One region of the Bacillus sp. AC266 genome, then DNA from elsewhere that is predicted to be linked to it. Evidence: riboswitches for the same ligand, from Rfam matches in the RefSeq annotation. Region 1 holds a riboswitch; the other holds the start of a gene.

Region 1 (7,635 bases):
TAATTGGATTTTCATTTGGAGCATTTTTGGAAGGGGCAGCAGGATTTGGTGCACCAGTAGCGATTACGGCAGCACTTCTGGCAGGCCTTGGGCTAAATCCTTTATATGCAGCAGGTCTTTGTTTAATCGCAAATACTGCACCAGTAGCTTTCGGAGCGATGGGGATTCCGATTACAGTTGCTGGACAAGTGACAGGCATTGATCCACATAAAATTGGACAAATGGCTGGGCATCAATTACCGTTCTTATCTTTATTTGTTCCGTTCTTTATCGTATTTTTAATGGATGGCTTTAAAGGAGTAAAACAAACGTGGCCTGCTTTATTTGTAGCGGGTAGTTCATTTGCAATTACACAGTTTATTACAGCGACGTTTTTAGGACCAGAACTTCCTGATATTACGTCAGCACTTGTAAGTTTAGTAAGTTTATCGCTATTCTTAAAAGTTTGGCAGCCGAAAGAAATTTATCAAACTAAGCAAGCGAATAGTGAAGTAGCCGCGGCGACGACAACGACATCTATGCCGAAACTAACGGTAGGAAAAGTAGTAAAAGCATGGTCTCCGTTCATTATTTTAACTGTGATGGTAGTCATTTGGAGCCAAAGTTTCTTTAAAGCATTATTCGCTCCGGGCGGGGCTTTAGAAAGTCTCGTATTTAAATTTGAAGTTCCAGGCTTGCACAATTTAGTAATGAAAGCAGAGCCTATTGTAAATAAACCAACACCTTATGAAGCAATCTTGAAATTAGATATTTTATCAGCGACTGGAACAGCAATTTTAATTGCTTGTATCATTTCTATTTTTATTTTGAAAATGAGTGCAAAAGATGCAGTAGCAACATTTAAAGAAACGTTAAATGAACTAAAAATGCCAATTCTATCTATTGGATTCGTATTAGGATTCGCATTTATCGCAAACTATTCTGGTCTATCTTCTACATTAGCGTTAGCACTTGCAGGAACTGGCGGACTATTCCCGTTCTTCTCACCATTCTTAGGATGGATTGGCGTATTCTTAACAGGATCAGATACGTCAGCGAACGCACTGTTCTCGAATTTACAAGCAATTACAGCGCAGCAAGTCGGTGTATCTGAAGTGCTTCTTGTTGCAGCAAATACAACGGGCGGTGTAACAGGTAAAATGATTTCTCCGCAATCAATTGCGATTGCTTGTGCGGCAGTTGGACTTGCTGGGAAAGAGTCAGATTTGTTCCGCTTTACATTGAAGCATAGTTTATTCTTCGTTACTATTGTTGGGATTATGACGTATGTGCAGGCTTATTATTTAACTTGGATGATTCCGTAAACAACAAAAGAAATAAACTTTGCATTTTTCAGATTATAGTGTATGATGGGAAAGTATTGAAAATTAAATCAGTGATAAACTAGGGGTGCCTAACGTATGCGTAGGCTGAGAGAGAAGCGTGTGAACTTCTTAACCCTTTGGACCTGATCTGGCTCGTACCAGCGTAGGGAAGTTAACGGCTTTACATAATTATGTCTTTATGAGCCAGGTCCTTATTCTTTTATGGACCTGGCTCTTTTTATTTTGGCATGCGCTGGCCATATCTCGTCCTTGTCACGAACAGGGGGGCAACAAAGGTTATGAAACAGTCTGTTTCAGCTGAGCAAATTGAATTGAAATCGAGTTTACCAGGAAGTAAGAAAGTGTATGTGGATGGAACACGTGAAGGTATGAAAGTACCAATGCGTGAGATTGAACAAAGCGATACGAACGGTGTTCAAAATCCGCCAATCCGTGTGTATGATACGAGTGGACCTTATACAGATCCAGAGTATAAAGTGGAGCTGGAAAAAGGGTTGCAGGCGCCGCGCCACTCTTGGACCTTGGGGCGTGGTGATGTGGAAGCTTATGAAGGACGCGAAATTAAACCTGAGGATGACGGTGTGAAAGTGGCTTCAAAACATACACCTGTTTTCCCGCAAATGGATCGTAAGCCGCTTAGAGCGAAGCAAGGTGCAAATGTTTCGCAAATGCATTATGCGCGTAATGGCATTATTACGTCTGAGATGGAATATGTTGCGATTCGTGAAGGGGTAGAGCCTGAATTTGTTCGTAAGGAGATTGCAGAAGGTCGTGCGATTTTGCCGGCAAACATTAACCATCCTGAAGCGGAACCGATGATAATTGGACGTAATTTTCACGTGAAGGTAAATGCAAATATCGGAAACTCTGCTGTATCGTCTTCTATTGCAGAAGAAGTAGAGAAGATGACGTGGGCGACTCGCTGGGGTGCAGATACGATTATGGATTTATCTACAGGTAAAAACATTCATACAACACGTGAGTGGATTATTCGTAATGCTCCGGTACCAGTTGGAACTGTGCCAATTTATCAAGCGCTTGAAAAAGTAAACGGAATTGCAGAGGATTTAACGTGGGAAGTGTATCGTGATACGTTAATTGAGCAGGCGGAGCAAGGCGTTGATTACTTCACGATTCACGCTGGTGTATTACTTCGTTATATTCCAATTACTGCAAAGCGTATGACAGGTATTGTTTCGCGCGGTGGTTCGATTATGGCGCAGTGGTGTTTATTCCATCATAAAGAAAACTTCCTATATACTCACTTTGAAGAGATTTGTGAAATTATGAAGCAGTACGATGTTTCGTTTTCTCTTGGAGATGGATTACGTCCAGGTTCTATTGCAGATGCAAATGACGAAGCGCAGTTTTCTGAGCTTGAGACACTTGGTGAATTAACAAAAATCGCTTGGAAACATGATGTGCAAGTTATGATTGAAGGACCTGGGCATGTACCGATGCATTTAATTAAAGAAAATATGGAGAAAGAACTTGATATTTGTCAGGGTGCGCCGTTCTATACACTTGGGCCGTTAACGACAGATATTGCACCAGGTTATGATCATATTACTTCAGCGATTGGTGCTGCGATGATCGGCTGGTTTGGAACGGCGATGCTTTGTTATGTAACCCCGAAAGAACATTTAGGTTTACCGAACAAAGATGATGTTCGCGAAGGGGTTATTACGTACAAAATCGCTGCGCATGCAGCCGATCTTGCGAAAGGGCATAAAACGGCTCATCAGCGTGATGATGCACTTTCAAAAGCACGATTTGAATTCCGTTGGCGCGACCAATTTAATTTATCTTTAGATCCTGAACGCGCGATGGAGTACCATGATGAAACGTTGCCAGCAGAAGGGGCGAAAACAGCGCATTTCTGTTCAATGTGTGGCCCAAAGTTTTGTAGTATGAGAATTTCACATGATATTCGTGAATATGCGAAAGAAAATGACTTAGAAACGACAGAAGCAATTGAAAAAGGAATGAAAGAGAAAGCGGTAGAATTCAAAGAAACTGGTAGTCACTTATATCAATAACACGTTACACCTCTTTACTTGATTGATCACACTGTACCTAACTTAAATATAGAAGAAGCCCCCTTTGCTAAGACGGTAGCAAAGGGGGCTTCTGTCGTCTATCCCGCTATTTGTGGGCAGTAAAACTCCCACCTCAAAATTCGGCTGGAGCAAAGAAGTTAGGTGGGAGATAAACTGTCCGTAAACGCCCGATTGGTGCGGGCTAATAATCAGTGGGGGATGAACACCCACCCACCTTATAAAGTTTCACTTTATAAGGTGAAGAATAATTGTACCCAGTAGTATAAGAGGAATAATGTGACGACTGTTGTGAGTGGGATTACGATGAGAGATACGCTTAAATAATCTTTCCATTTCACTTTAATTTTGTTTTGTCTTAAGATATACATCCAAATGAGGGAAGCTAGTGTACCGATTGGTAATAATAGTGAACCGATGTCACTACCGATGATATTTGCGAGATAGATAGTTTTTAATGTGACTGGATCTAGTCCCATTTCTGTTAATGTGATTGTACCAATCATAAGTGCAGGGTGGTTATTGAAGACGTTAGAGAGGAGGGAAACGAGTCCGCCCATTGCAAAGCTGGCATAGAGTAGATGCTGACTTACAACTGGTTCAAGCCAACTTACAAGTGCCGCTGTTAACCCTGCGTTATGAAGCCCGTAAATAATTACATACATAGAGAAAGCGAAAATTAAAATGTGCCACGGTGTCTTTTTCAAAATATCGACTGGGTTTGTTCGTAAGTAGTACCATCTCCAGATGAGAAGAACGAGTGAACCGAGTACGGCAACGATTTCGATTGGAATCGATAAGAAGGATGCAACGAATAGAAGACAGCGCATAAGGAAAACGAAGCCTAATACTTTTAACATGAATTTCGTACGTTTTTGTTTCGTATTAACAGAATTCTGTCCTTTTAACGGATGGAAGTTTTTCGTGAAGAAAATTTCTTCAATATCATATGAAGAAACAGGTAATCTTTCTGGAAGTTTTTTCTTTAAAACTGTATACATGAGCCATGACATAAACAGTAGTCCTAGTGTTGCAGGTACAAACATCATAGCTGTATGCATATAAAGAGTCATATTAACAATATTTAATGCGATTAAGTTTACGATATTACTTACACCGATTGGTGCACTAGATGCAGTGGCAATTAAAGCACCGCTTAATAAATAAGGGATTTGTTGATGAGGTTTTAATTGAAGGTTTTTCAGAAGTAAAATCAAAATCGGTGTTGTAATTAAAATACTACCGTCATTATTAAATAAAAGAGTCATAAGAAAACATAGTAATTGAATGTACCAGTATAGGCGTCGTCCGGAACCTTTAGCTAAATTTGCGAGCTTCGCTGCAGACCAGTGGAAGAAGCCGAAGCTTTCTAATATAACCGCCATAACGATGGTCGCTAATATCGTTATAGAGGCACCGCCGATTTTACTTATAATGTCCATGACGTCTGGTTTTGATACAAGTCCAGTAATGAGGATAATGCTAGCGCCGACTGCTGCCGGCCACGCCTCATTTAAACCGCGAGGTCGCCAAAAGATAACAATCATCGTTAAGAAGAATACAATAATAGTAATCCATATTTCAATGCTCATATTTAACCTACCTTTCTATTTTCCCTTGAACAAATGTGGCTTGTCTCAAGTTTATATAGCATTATATTCAAAAGAAAATAAGAAGAACTAGGCATCTACCTTAATCTAGTGAATATGTGTATTTTGAGCAATAAGGCAAGTATAAGGAGTAGTGTAATAACTATTAGGAGAGGAGTCTAATAAATTAGGGGCATTCTATGTGTGAATGCCCCTAATTTACTATTTTTCCTTTAAAAATGTTCGATCTTTTAAGAATAAATTCCAGAAGAAAATAAATCCTGGTAGTAAAATTGCAATCCCGATTGCGTAAAGAATAAGAAGAGCATAGAATGTTTCGACCGTCGTAAAGCTTGTAAATACAGTTACGTCCGGGTAAATGATATAAGGTAAATGGGCGACGCCGTAAGCGTAGCTTGCAAATGCATATTGAGCGACGACAGCTAAAACTGCAATGCGAGGAAAGCCTAATGTGCCATATTTCTTATTTGTCCACCAAAGGGAAGAGTATCCGATAACAAATAAAATGATAGAGACTGTAAACCATGGGAATTGCTTTATTAGTCCTTGCATAAGCCAGTGTGTTTCAGGGTCCATTACAACGAGAGCGATAATAGCAGTCACGAGCGTTGCAGGACCAAGTATGATGGCATTTCTTCTATAAATTCGGTACGTATCTTCAGAACCTTGTTCCCTAGCAAAATCAGCAAGAAAGAGAGATGATAGAAATAGTTCCGAAGTTAGTCCGAAGAGCATATAACAATAAATAACGGGACTAGAAAGAAGTTTTCCGTAAAGGAGCACTTCTTTTCCTTCAGACATCGTAATATAGGCACCTTCTGTAACTGGCAGAACGGTAATTAATAGAGCTGGGATTAAGAGCCCGGTAATACCTGAAATAATCCGAAGAAGGTGTTGGTATTTTGGCAGGGAGTAAGCAAATACCATAAATGTACTACGAATCGCAACGAGTACTAAAATTAACATAACTGGTACAAACATAACGGTTGCAAGGGTAAAGGCCGCTTTTGGGAAGAAACCGAGAAAAGCAACGACGACAAAGACAAGAAACGTATTCGTTACTTCCCAAGTTGGTGATAAGTACCGATTAGCAAGCTTGGCAGCAAGTGTCGGGTGTTTAGCGTATACCATGCCCCAAAAACCAGCTCCAAAATCAATAGACCCTAGTATGCTATATACGAAAATAAGAGCCCATAAGATGATGATTGCAATGCTTTCCTCATGCACGAGAATCGCCTCCTTCGTGATGTAAATCATTCTTTAACGGATGTTTCTTAAAGAATGTCCGTAGTACAAAGACTGTTAAAATACCGAGTCCGATATATAAAATGATGAATAAAACAAATAAAGGACCGACGAAATCAGCGCGCGTAGAAGCATCTACCGTGCGTTGCATGCCATAAATTGTCCATGGCTGACGACCACTACAACTAAAAATCCATCCGAATTCAATACCGAGCAACATAACGGGTCCACAGGCGGCAGCTCCCCAAAGAAGCCACTTCGGTAACTCTACTCCTTTTTTTCGGTAAACAAAGTACCAATATAAGAGGGCAATAGCTGCAACTGCAAAGGTAAAGGCAGCGGTGCCGACCATTAAGTTGAATAGTGTATGTGTGTAAAATGGTGGCCACGTTTCTTGCGGGAATTCATTTAGCCCTTTTACAACGGTGTTAGGGTCTAGTCCCACTAATAAGCTAAGCATGTTCGGAATTTCAAGGGCATAGTTTAGTTCAAGTGTGTTAGGGTCCACAACCCCGCCAATCGATAAAGGCGCGTGTGATGTCGTTTCAAACAAAGCTTCAGCAGATGCTAGTTTTTCAGGTGAATGTTTATGTAAGGCAATAGCAGATTCGTGTCCTGAAAGCCACATCGTAGCACCTGTGATAAATGTAACGACAAGCCCTAACAGTAATCCTTTTTTATGGTAAGCAATTTCACGAGCACTTAAATTTTTCTTTAATAATTTAAATCCAGCGATAGAAGCAATAACAGCTGCTCCAGTTGTATAGGCCGTAATAACGACGTGGAATGCACTTGTGCCAAAGCTCGGATTAAAGAAAGCTTTCCACGGATCAACGTTAAAAACTGAGCCATCTGGATTCATTGAAAAGCCCGCAGGTGTATTCATCCATGTGTTTGCCGATGTAATAAGCACGGCAGATGCAGTGGCGCCAATCATAACGAAAAACAGCGAGATTAATCTCATAACTGGAGGCAGTTTATCAGCCGCATATACGTAAATAGACATGAATAAAGCCTCTAAAAAGAAGGCGAAAATCTCAATTTGAAACGGAACGGAAATAACTTGCCCAACAATTTTGGCGAAACCAGGCCAAAGAAGTGAAATTTGTACACCAACAATTGTTCCAGTTGGAATTGCTACACCGAGAAGGATAGCAAAAGCCTTTGTCCATCTTTTTGCCATAATGGCATAGTCGGAATCTTTCTTCCAGTGATAGAGTATTTCACTTATAAAAATCATTAAAGAAAGCCCGACTCCAAGCGTTGCAAAGATAATGTGGAATGCTAATGAAGAACCAAAAAATGCCCGTGCTAATGTTACGGTATCCATATGTATACTCCCCTTCTTTTTGCCATTATTTTCTGATTGAATTGGAAAATTTATTCAAAAAACTACCA
Region 2 (7,635 bases), on a different contig from region 1:
GTGATTACACCTTCACTCGTAACAATTCCAGTCACTTTATTATTTTCAATACGAATATCAAACACTTCTGTTTGTTCATATATATCAGCACCGGAAATTGCTGCAGAATGTGCGAATGCTTTCGTAAGCTCTGGTGCAATAACTTGACCATCTTTCGGATAATATACCGCCCCTATAATTGACTCGGAAAGAAACGGCTCTTTTTCCCGTAAATGGTCCCCCGTTAGAAATCGGGAATCTTCACCTGTTTTCTGCTGCCAATCCATAATATGAAGAATTCTTTTCTTCTCATCTTCATTTTGAGCGATGCGATAAATGCCCTTTTCTTCATACCCAATATCGATGCCTGTTTTTTCACGTAAAACTGCTGCAAGTTGTGGAAATATAGCACGGCTTTCTCTAGCAAGCTCAAACAACGGATCATATGCATCCCATTCTGCCTGAACACCGAGCAAACCAGCAGCTGCTTTCGAAGCTTCAGATGCGATTCTTTGCTTCTCTACAATCGCTACTTTATGCCCTCTTTCTGCTAGAAAGTGTGCAACTGAACTACCAATTACACCTCCGCCAATAATCGCTACATCATACTTCTTACACATGTTTTTCCGCCCACTTTCTTATTGATTCCTTATAAGATTTCGCCTTGCTATACGGATTACTACTGCTTATAATCCCGGACATAACAGCAATGCCACTTACACCATTTGCAAGAACATCACCTGTATTTTCAGGGGTAATCCCACCAATTGCAGTTATTGGTATGGATAAACAACTTGCCATATGAGCAATTTCTTCTAATCCTCTCGCTGGCACACCTTTTTTACAATCTGTCGGAAATACATGACCATAAACGAGTGAATCTGCTCCATTTTTAAATGCTACTATCGCCTCATCTAGCGAATGTACTGAATAACCGACATGCAAATAAGAAAACTTTTCTTTTACTAACCTTACATCTGCGCTTCGATATCCTAGCTGAACACGCGGAATATTTAATAGAATAGCAATATCAATTCGATCATTTATCACTATCTTCGATGCTGGAAAGCCTTTCCCCAAAAGACTTTCCACACCTTCATACAATTCCTTCGTACTTTTCTCACGCTCACGAATATGCAAATAATCGATCTCACTCTCAATTTGCATCGCTACATTCACTAACTCTTCGAATGGCATATGGCCATTTGAGATTACATGGAGCTCATTTTTCATATTCATTCGCCTACTTTAAAATGTTTTCAAATAATTCATCGGCTGGAACGATTTCTTTCGTCATTCCTTTGTCTTTCAACCATTTGTTTTGTTTCTCCCATGACTCTTTTGAATCCGATAAGAATGGCTCATCTTTCGTTTCCATCTTCTCTAATAAAATTTTCATACTTTCTTTTTCAACTTCTGGTACAAGCGGGAAGTTTTCTTTTTCTTGATGATCTAATAAAATATTTAATGCTTCATCGGGTTTTTTCTTCATAAAGTCATACCCTTTTTGTGCCCCACGTAAAAAGGCTTGCAATGCTTCTTTATCTTTTTTCAACGTTTTATCACCCGTTACAAACACAAGCTCATGATAGTTCGGTACACCATAATCTGCTGGATTAAAGTATGCTGGTTCATGACCTTCATGACGCATAACAGGTACTTCATGGTTAATGTATGCCCCTGTTACCGCATCCACTTTTTTCGTAATTAATGCTGGTACTAAATCAAAGCCAACATCGACTACTTTCACTGTATCTGGATTACCACCAGCTTCTTTTACCATCGTTTTTAAATACATCTCACTTAAAGGTGTTCCAGAATATCCAACTGTTTTCCCCTCTAAATCTTTTGGCGATTGAATGCCTGCTGACTTCAGTGATACAACATGATTTAATGGTGAACGTACGACAGCTCCAATTGATTTCACTGGAATTTGTTCATTTGCTTTTGCCATGACAACATCTGGTTGATAATACAAACCAACTGTCACTTTCCCTGCTGCCGCTAGCGTTAATGGATCAGTCGGATTAGAAGGGAATTTAATATTCACCTTGACTCCTTCTTCTTTAAAGTATCCTTTTTCAATTGCCGTATAAATAAAGCTATGTACCGCATTCGGGTACCAATCAAGCATTACTGTTATTTCTTTTTCTGATTTATTCTTATCTGATGCCGAGTTACTCGAACATCCTGCAATCATTGCAACTAATAATGTAAACACAAAGATGCGTTTTAATAATTTCATGAATGTTTCCTCCAACTAATAAATTTCTTTTCTAATATCGAAACAAGTATGACGAAGAAAATAGCTAATAATGATAACAATACAATTGGTGCAAATACACCAGCTCCGTCTAACTGCGTCATCATTCTTTTACTGAAATATCCAAGCCCAGCTTGTGCACCGAGCCATTCACCAATCGCTGCCCCAATAACGCTAAGTGGTATCGCAATTTTTAACGCTGAAAAAAAATAAGGAAGAGCAGATGGCAACTTTAGCTTTAGAAAAACATCTTTTTTCGTTGCACCATATGTAACTAATAGCTCCTCCCATTCTTTTTTCGTACTGCGCAGTCCATCATACGTATTGACCGCAATTGGGAAAAACGTAATTAAAACGGTAACAACAACCTTACTCCAGATGGTATATCCAAACCATAAAACGAAGAGCGGTGCAAGCGCAGTGATCGGGATTGTTTGTGAAGCAACTAATAACGGATAAAATGCTCTTTCCATCCACGTACTCGCATTCATTAACATTGCTAGCCCTACGCCCAGTACGATAGAAATAACAACGCCTATTAAAACGACGTATAACGTTGCAGGTAAATGAACCGTAAATAATATATCTTTCAGCGCCCATATCTTCATTACAATTGCAGAAGGTGATGGCAAAATGTACATCTCATCTACAATTCTTGCTCCTACTTCCCACAGAGCAAGTAAAATTCCACTTAATATAAGGGCAGGTAATAACTCCTTCAAGCGATTCATCATACGAGTACCTGCCTTTGTAACATACTAAGGAGCTCTTCTTTAAGCGCTAACACTTCAGGCTTATATAAATCTTTTCTTGTTCGGTTACGATCAAGCGGCACAATTCGCTCAGTTAAAGTTGCTATCGGTTGATTTTCTACAACCAAAATTCGATTAGAAAGAAACAATGCTTCTTCAACATCATGAGTGATAAATAAAATTGTTTTTTCCCACTCTTTCCATTGTTCAAACAACCATTCTTGCAAAGATGCCTTCGTTAAAGCGTCCAATGCGCTAAACGGTTCATCTAACAATAATATCTCCCCTCCTGTTAATAAAGTTCGGATAAAAGATACGCGTTGCCTCATACCACCAGATAAATCTTTCGGATATTTTTTCTCGTACCCTTGTAAACCAAATTTATGTAACAGTTCTTTCGCTTTTACTTGCGCTTCTTTCTTCTGCACACCTTGGCACTCTAGCGGCAGGGCCGCATTCTCAATAATCGTCCTCCACGGCAAGAGCATATCTTTTTGGGGCATATACCCTACAGAATGACTCTTCTTTGTTTCTGTCAGCTCTATCTGTCCAGTACTTGCCTCTTCTAAGCCTATAATAAGGCGAAATAAAGTACTTTTCCCGCATCCACTCGGTCCGATAATACTTACAAACTCTTTATCTTGTATAGAAGCATTTAATTCATTGATGATTGGTTTTTCATCATAATGAAAGGAAACATTATGAAACTGTAGTATGTTCTTGCTCCTCAAAACCCCACATCTCCTTACGATAAGCCATATCCCAGAATAAATATTCAAATCGGCTGGAATATAAGAAAATCTCCTCTAATCGGTCTAGCTCTTTCTCTGACTTTCCAACTGCCATTTCATTTAATAAATCTATTAACCAAATACAAAGGTTACCGTATTCTTCAGAACTATATCCTTGAATCCACTCTCCAAAGAACTCATGATCTCTTGCTCCAGGAATATCATTTAAACGCTTTCCGATCTCCCAATAGCTCCACATACATGGAAGTAAAGCTGATATTAATTCTGCAAGTGTGCCATTTTGAGATACAGACATCATGTAATTTGTATAGGCTAAATTTTTAGCAGATGGTTTCGCAGATTCTATCTCCTCTACAGTAATGCCAAGTTTGTTTGCATACTGTTTATGGATCGTCATTTCTCCATTTAAAATCCCATCAATTTGCTCTGCAAATTTTGCCATAACTTGTGGATTCGTTGCCTTTACAACCCCAATTGCATATAGCTTTGCATAATCTAACAAATATAAATAATCTTGAATAATATAGTACTGGAATTTGTCTTTTTCCAACGTACCATCCCCCATACCTACTACAAACGGATGATTATGACTTTTCTCCCAAACAGGCTGCACCGTATCAAATAATTTTTCACAAAATTTCATTAATAATTCCCCTTCCTATATATCTATTTATCTCAATAAAAAAACCACTTCTGTATATAAGAAGTGGTTACAGCAAATAAAATTATAATTTATTCGTTGTTCCACTTCCCTTCGCTAGTATTATCTAGATCAGGTGTTGTAAGGGTTAAGGATTATTCCTCTCTCAGCACGAAAAGCACCCCTAGTGGTGTTAATATGAAATTTTCAAATAAAAAAGCCCCGTTTCTATACGCAAAGAAACGGGGACTCATTGTTAATGTCCGAATTGCTTCCCTACGCTAGCATAATCTAGATCAGGTAATAAAAAGGATCAAAGGCTTATGGCCCTACTCTCAGCTGGCAACACCAGCCCTCCTAGCAAACTATAAAATTATCACTGTCAGTATAACATCGCCATAAGACATCATCAACTGTTTTAATTTTCTTAATTGCGAATTAAATCTCAACGTGTTAAACAAATATAAATGCGACCTCACAAATGATATATACAATATTTATATACGAATCTCTCTTCTGACATTATTTTTATTGATTTCATATTACATTTATGTGAATACGACCAATATATTATATCTTTATACTATAATAAAATTACAACTATACAACTAGAGGAGGTCTTTATTACATGAATATGAAAGCCACAGCTTTAACAGCAACTACTATCGCAATTGCTTCTTTACTTCCTTCTATGGGAGAATCCGATATACAAACAGCGGCTGCTAAGCAACCATCTACAGTAAAAACTGGATATGTAAAAATTGACAACGTTGCACTACATCAAAATAGCCATACAGACAGTGCAATAGTTGATACCATTCGATTTAATAGCCCGGTTACTATTCTTGAAACAGTTCAAGATTGGTATAAAGTATCTGTTAACAACAAAACAGGCTATATGAAAAAAGATGCAATTCTATTCAAAAAAAATGTTCAACCAAAGTCTCAATATATCGTAAATGCAAACGCATTAAACGTTCGTTCTGAACCTAATACAGAGTCTTCTATTCTAGATATATTACCAAATGGTCAATTCATTACCATTCAAGGTGAACAAGGAGATTGGTACAAAATATTACATAACGGTCAAATTGGTTACGTACAAAAAACATTTGTATCTAATGGATCCACACCTCTAGTAAAAGGTGTAACAGTACAAGGTTCTCCTTCTTATACTGTTGCAACACCAAAATTAAATGTACGTAGCAATGCTAGCACAAGTGGCACTCTACTTGGCTCATTACAAAATGGTACACAAGTACAAGTAGTAGAAACGGTAGGTACTTGGTATAAAATTCGTTTTGGCACAGGATACGGATATGTAGCAAAACACTATGTAGTGCAAAATCAAAATCAAAATCAAGCACAAGCTAAAACAGCTCAACCTGCATCAATTCCAGCAGTTTTCAAATTCCCTACTCAAGGGAAAATCAGCTCCACTTTTGATATGCGCTGGGAGCAAATGCATTATGGTATAGATATAGCAGCACAAGGAAATGTCTCTATTCAAGCTGCTGCTGCAGGTAAGGTTGTGAAATCTTATTATTCGGCTAGCTACGGCAATGTCGTGTTCATCGCCCATCAAATAAATGGGAAATTATATACAACAGTTTATGCTCATATGAAGGATCGCACTGTACAAGCTGGTGATCAAGTACAAACTGGACAATTAGTAGGTCATATGGGAAACACAGGTCATTCATACGGGCAACATCTCCATTTTGAATTACATAATGGGGAATGGAATTTTGAAAAAACAAATGCAGTAAACCCACTGCCATATTTAGTTAGGTAAATTATATGCCACGCAATATACCTCTCTTTATTGAATACCTGGCCTTTTTAGGTTTAATCTGTTGTTTAATCATTTATAATACGAACACTGTATTTTTATCTATTATTATTGCTTTTGTTGCTTTAGAAATCATTATGGAAGCATTACAAATGCGGCTAAAACAAAAAATTGCCCATATTTATAATGTAATTTTTCTTTTAAGTGCTCTTATAACAAATATAATTAGTAATGGTTTTTATTTATCTACCGTACTTCCTGTATTCTTTATAGGTGTTTTATTATTCATAGCTAGATACGTTCATGTTCCTAATAACCAAAAACATGAACAAGAAGCTTAGAAAGAGGAGACACTGTGTACCAATCTTTCAAAGATAATCCAATGAAATATATATTGAATTTATATGAAAAAATGAATACTTTTTTTGGTATACAAGGAAGTTATACTGCACAATTTCTCCTTTATGGAATGTTATTTCTTATCTTAGTTACTTTCTCCTTGCTTTACTAACAAAAAAAGGATCTCACATAAACTTGAGATCCTTTTTAATTTATATTAATTTTTAATATGTAAAATATGGTTTATCCACAAGCATATTTTTCATAAATGAAACTAAGATTATATTTTTTCTCTAAGCTCATTCTTTGTTCATCGTCGCACCAATAGAAAAGAATATCATGAATCGTTGCATAACGCTTATTTTTAAGAAATAGTTTAAAGAATGATGGTAAACAATCATGTAATTGTATAAATATATAATTGCGTAGTATTTCTTCTTTGTATTCAATTCCCTTACAAATATACAGTAATTCTTCACAATAATATGCATGCTGTGGAACTTGGATCATTTCGAAAAATGGTACATATGATAGTAGCTTTCCAATAAAATGACCATACCGATCCATTACCCCTATCGTCATATGCTCCATCATTTCTTTCATCACATATAAATAATCATCTACATGAGTTGTCTTTAAAGGGTCTAATCGATCGGAAATTTGTGAAAGTACAGCTCTTTGACAAGCTAAAACTGCTTGACTAGGTCCATAATATGATAGGAAGTCTGTACACTTACGATACTTTCGTAATAAGTCATGTGTATATAAATCATATACAAAAGTATTACAATACATTGCCAGACTCATCATATCACTATTTAATTGCTCTTTTGACAGTGTTTTAGCTCGCTTACACATATAAAAGAATGTAAATTCCAATACTTCTTTATGAGATAATAGATGTTTGCAATCTGTTATACATTTCTCACTAAATTTAACTCGCTCCCAAATTTCTACATCCTCAGCTGTTAATTCACCAATACGATATTTAATAATTAAATAGTTTAAAGCAACTGCTTTCGTCAAAAGATCCCATGTTTCATACTCCAATGAAGTTCGGACAAATTCATCTAGCCCTTGGGTTATCATAAAAGCATTTGCCTCTTCATACCAACCAA

Evidence for each region. Region 1 has a riboswitch for thiamine pyrophosphate ahead of thiC (phosphomethylpyrimidine synthase ThiC). Riboswitches for the same ligand answer to the same signal wherever they lie in the genome.
Region 2: it holds a riboswitch for thiamine pyrophosphate, as region 1 does, so the genes downstream of both, tenA (thiaminase II) here and thiC (phosphomethylpyrimidine synthase ThiC) in region 1, are expected to answer to the same signal.

The regions. Positions count from the first base shown of each region.
Region 1 is NZ_CEEDEC010000004.1:282,047-289,681, reverse strand. It holds gene lldP (L-lactate permease) at 1-1,304, shown strand, start outside; TPP riboswitch at 1,376-1,491, shown strand; gene thiC (phosphomethylpyrimidine synthase ThiC) at 1,604-3,364, shown strand; gene AC0IXC_RS18510 (arsenic transporter) at 3,616-4,974, opposite strand; gene AC0IXC_RS18505 (cytochrome d ubiquinol oxidase subunit II) at 5,194-6,219, opposite strand; gene cydA (cytochrome ubiquinol oxidase subunit I) at 6,212-7,567, opposite strand.
Region 2 is NZ_CEEDEC010000005.1:391,155-398,789, forward strand. It holds gene thiO (glycine oxidase ThiO) at 1-599, opposite strand, end outside; gene tenI (thiazole tautomerase TenI) at 592-1,212, opposite strand; gene AC0IXC_RS22005 (ABC transporter substrate-binding protein) at 1,223-2,224, opposite strand; gene AC0IXC_RS22010 (ABC transporter permease) at 2,221-2,973, opposite strand; gene AC0IXC_RS22015 (ABC transporter ATP-binding protein) at 2,973-3,725, opposite strand; gene tenA (thiaminase II) at 3,694-4,389, opposite strand; TPP riboswitch at 4,479-4,582, opposite strand; TPP riboswitch at 4,643-4,755, opposite strand; gene AC0IXC_RS22025 (SH3 domain-containing protein) at 5,015-6,181, shown strand; gene AC0IXC_RS22030 (hypothetical protein) at 6,187-6,519, shown strand; gene AC0IXC_RS22035 (DUF3965 domain-containing protein) at 6,761-7,635, opposite strand, start outside.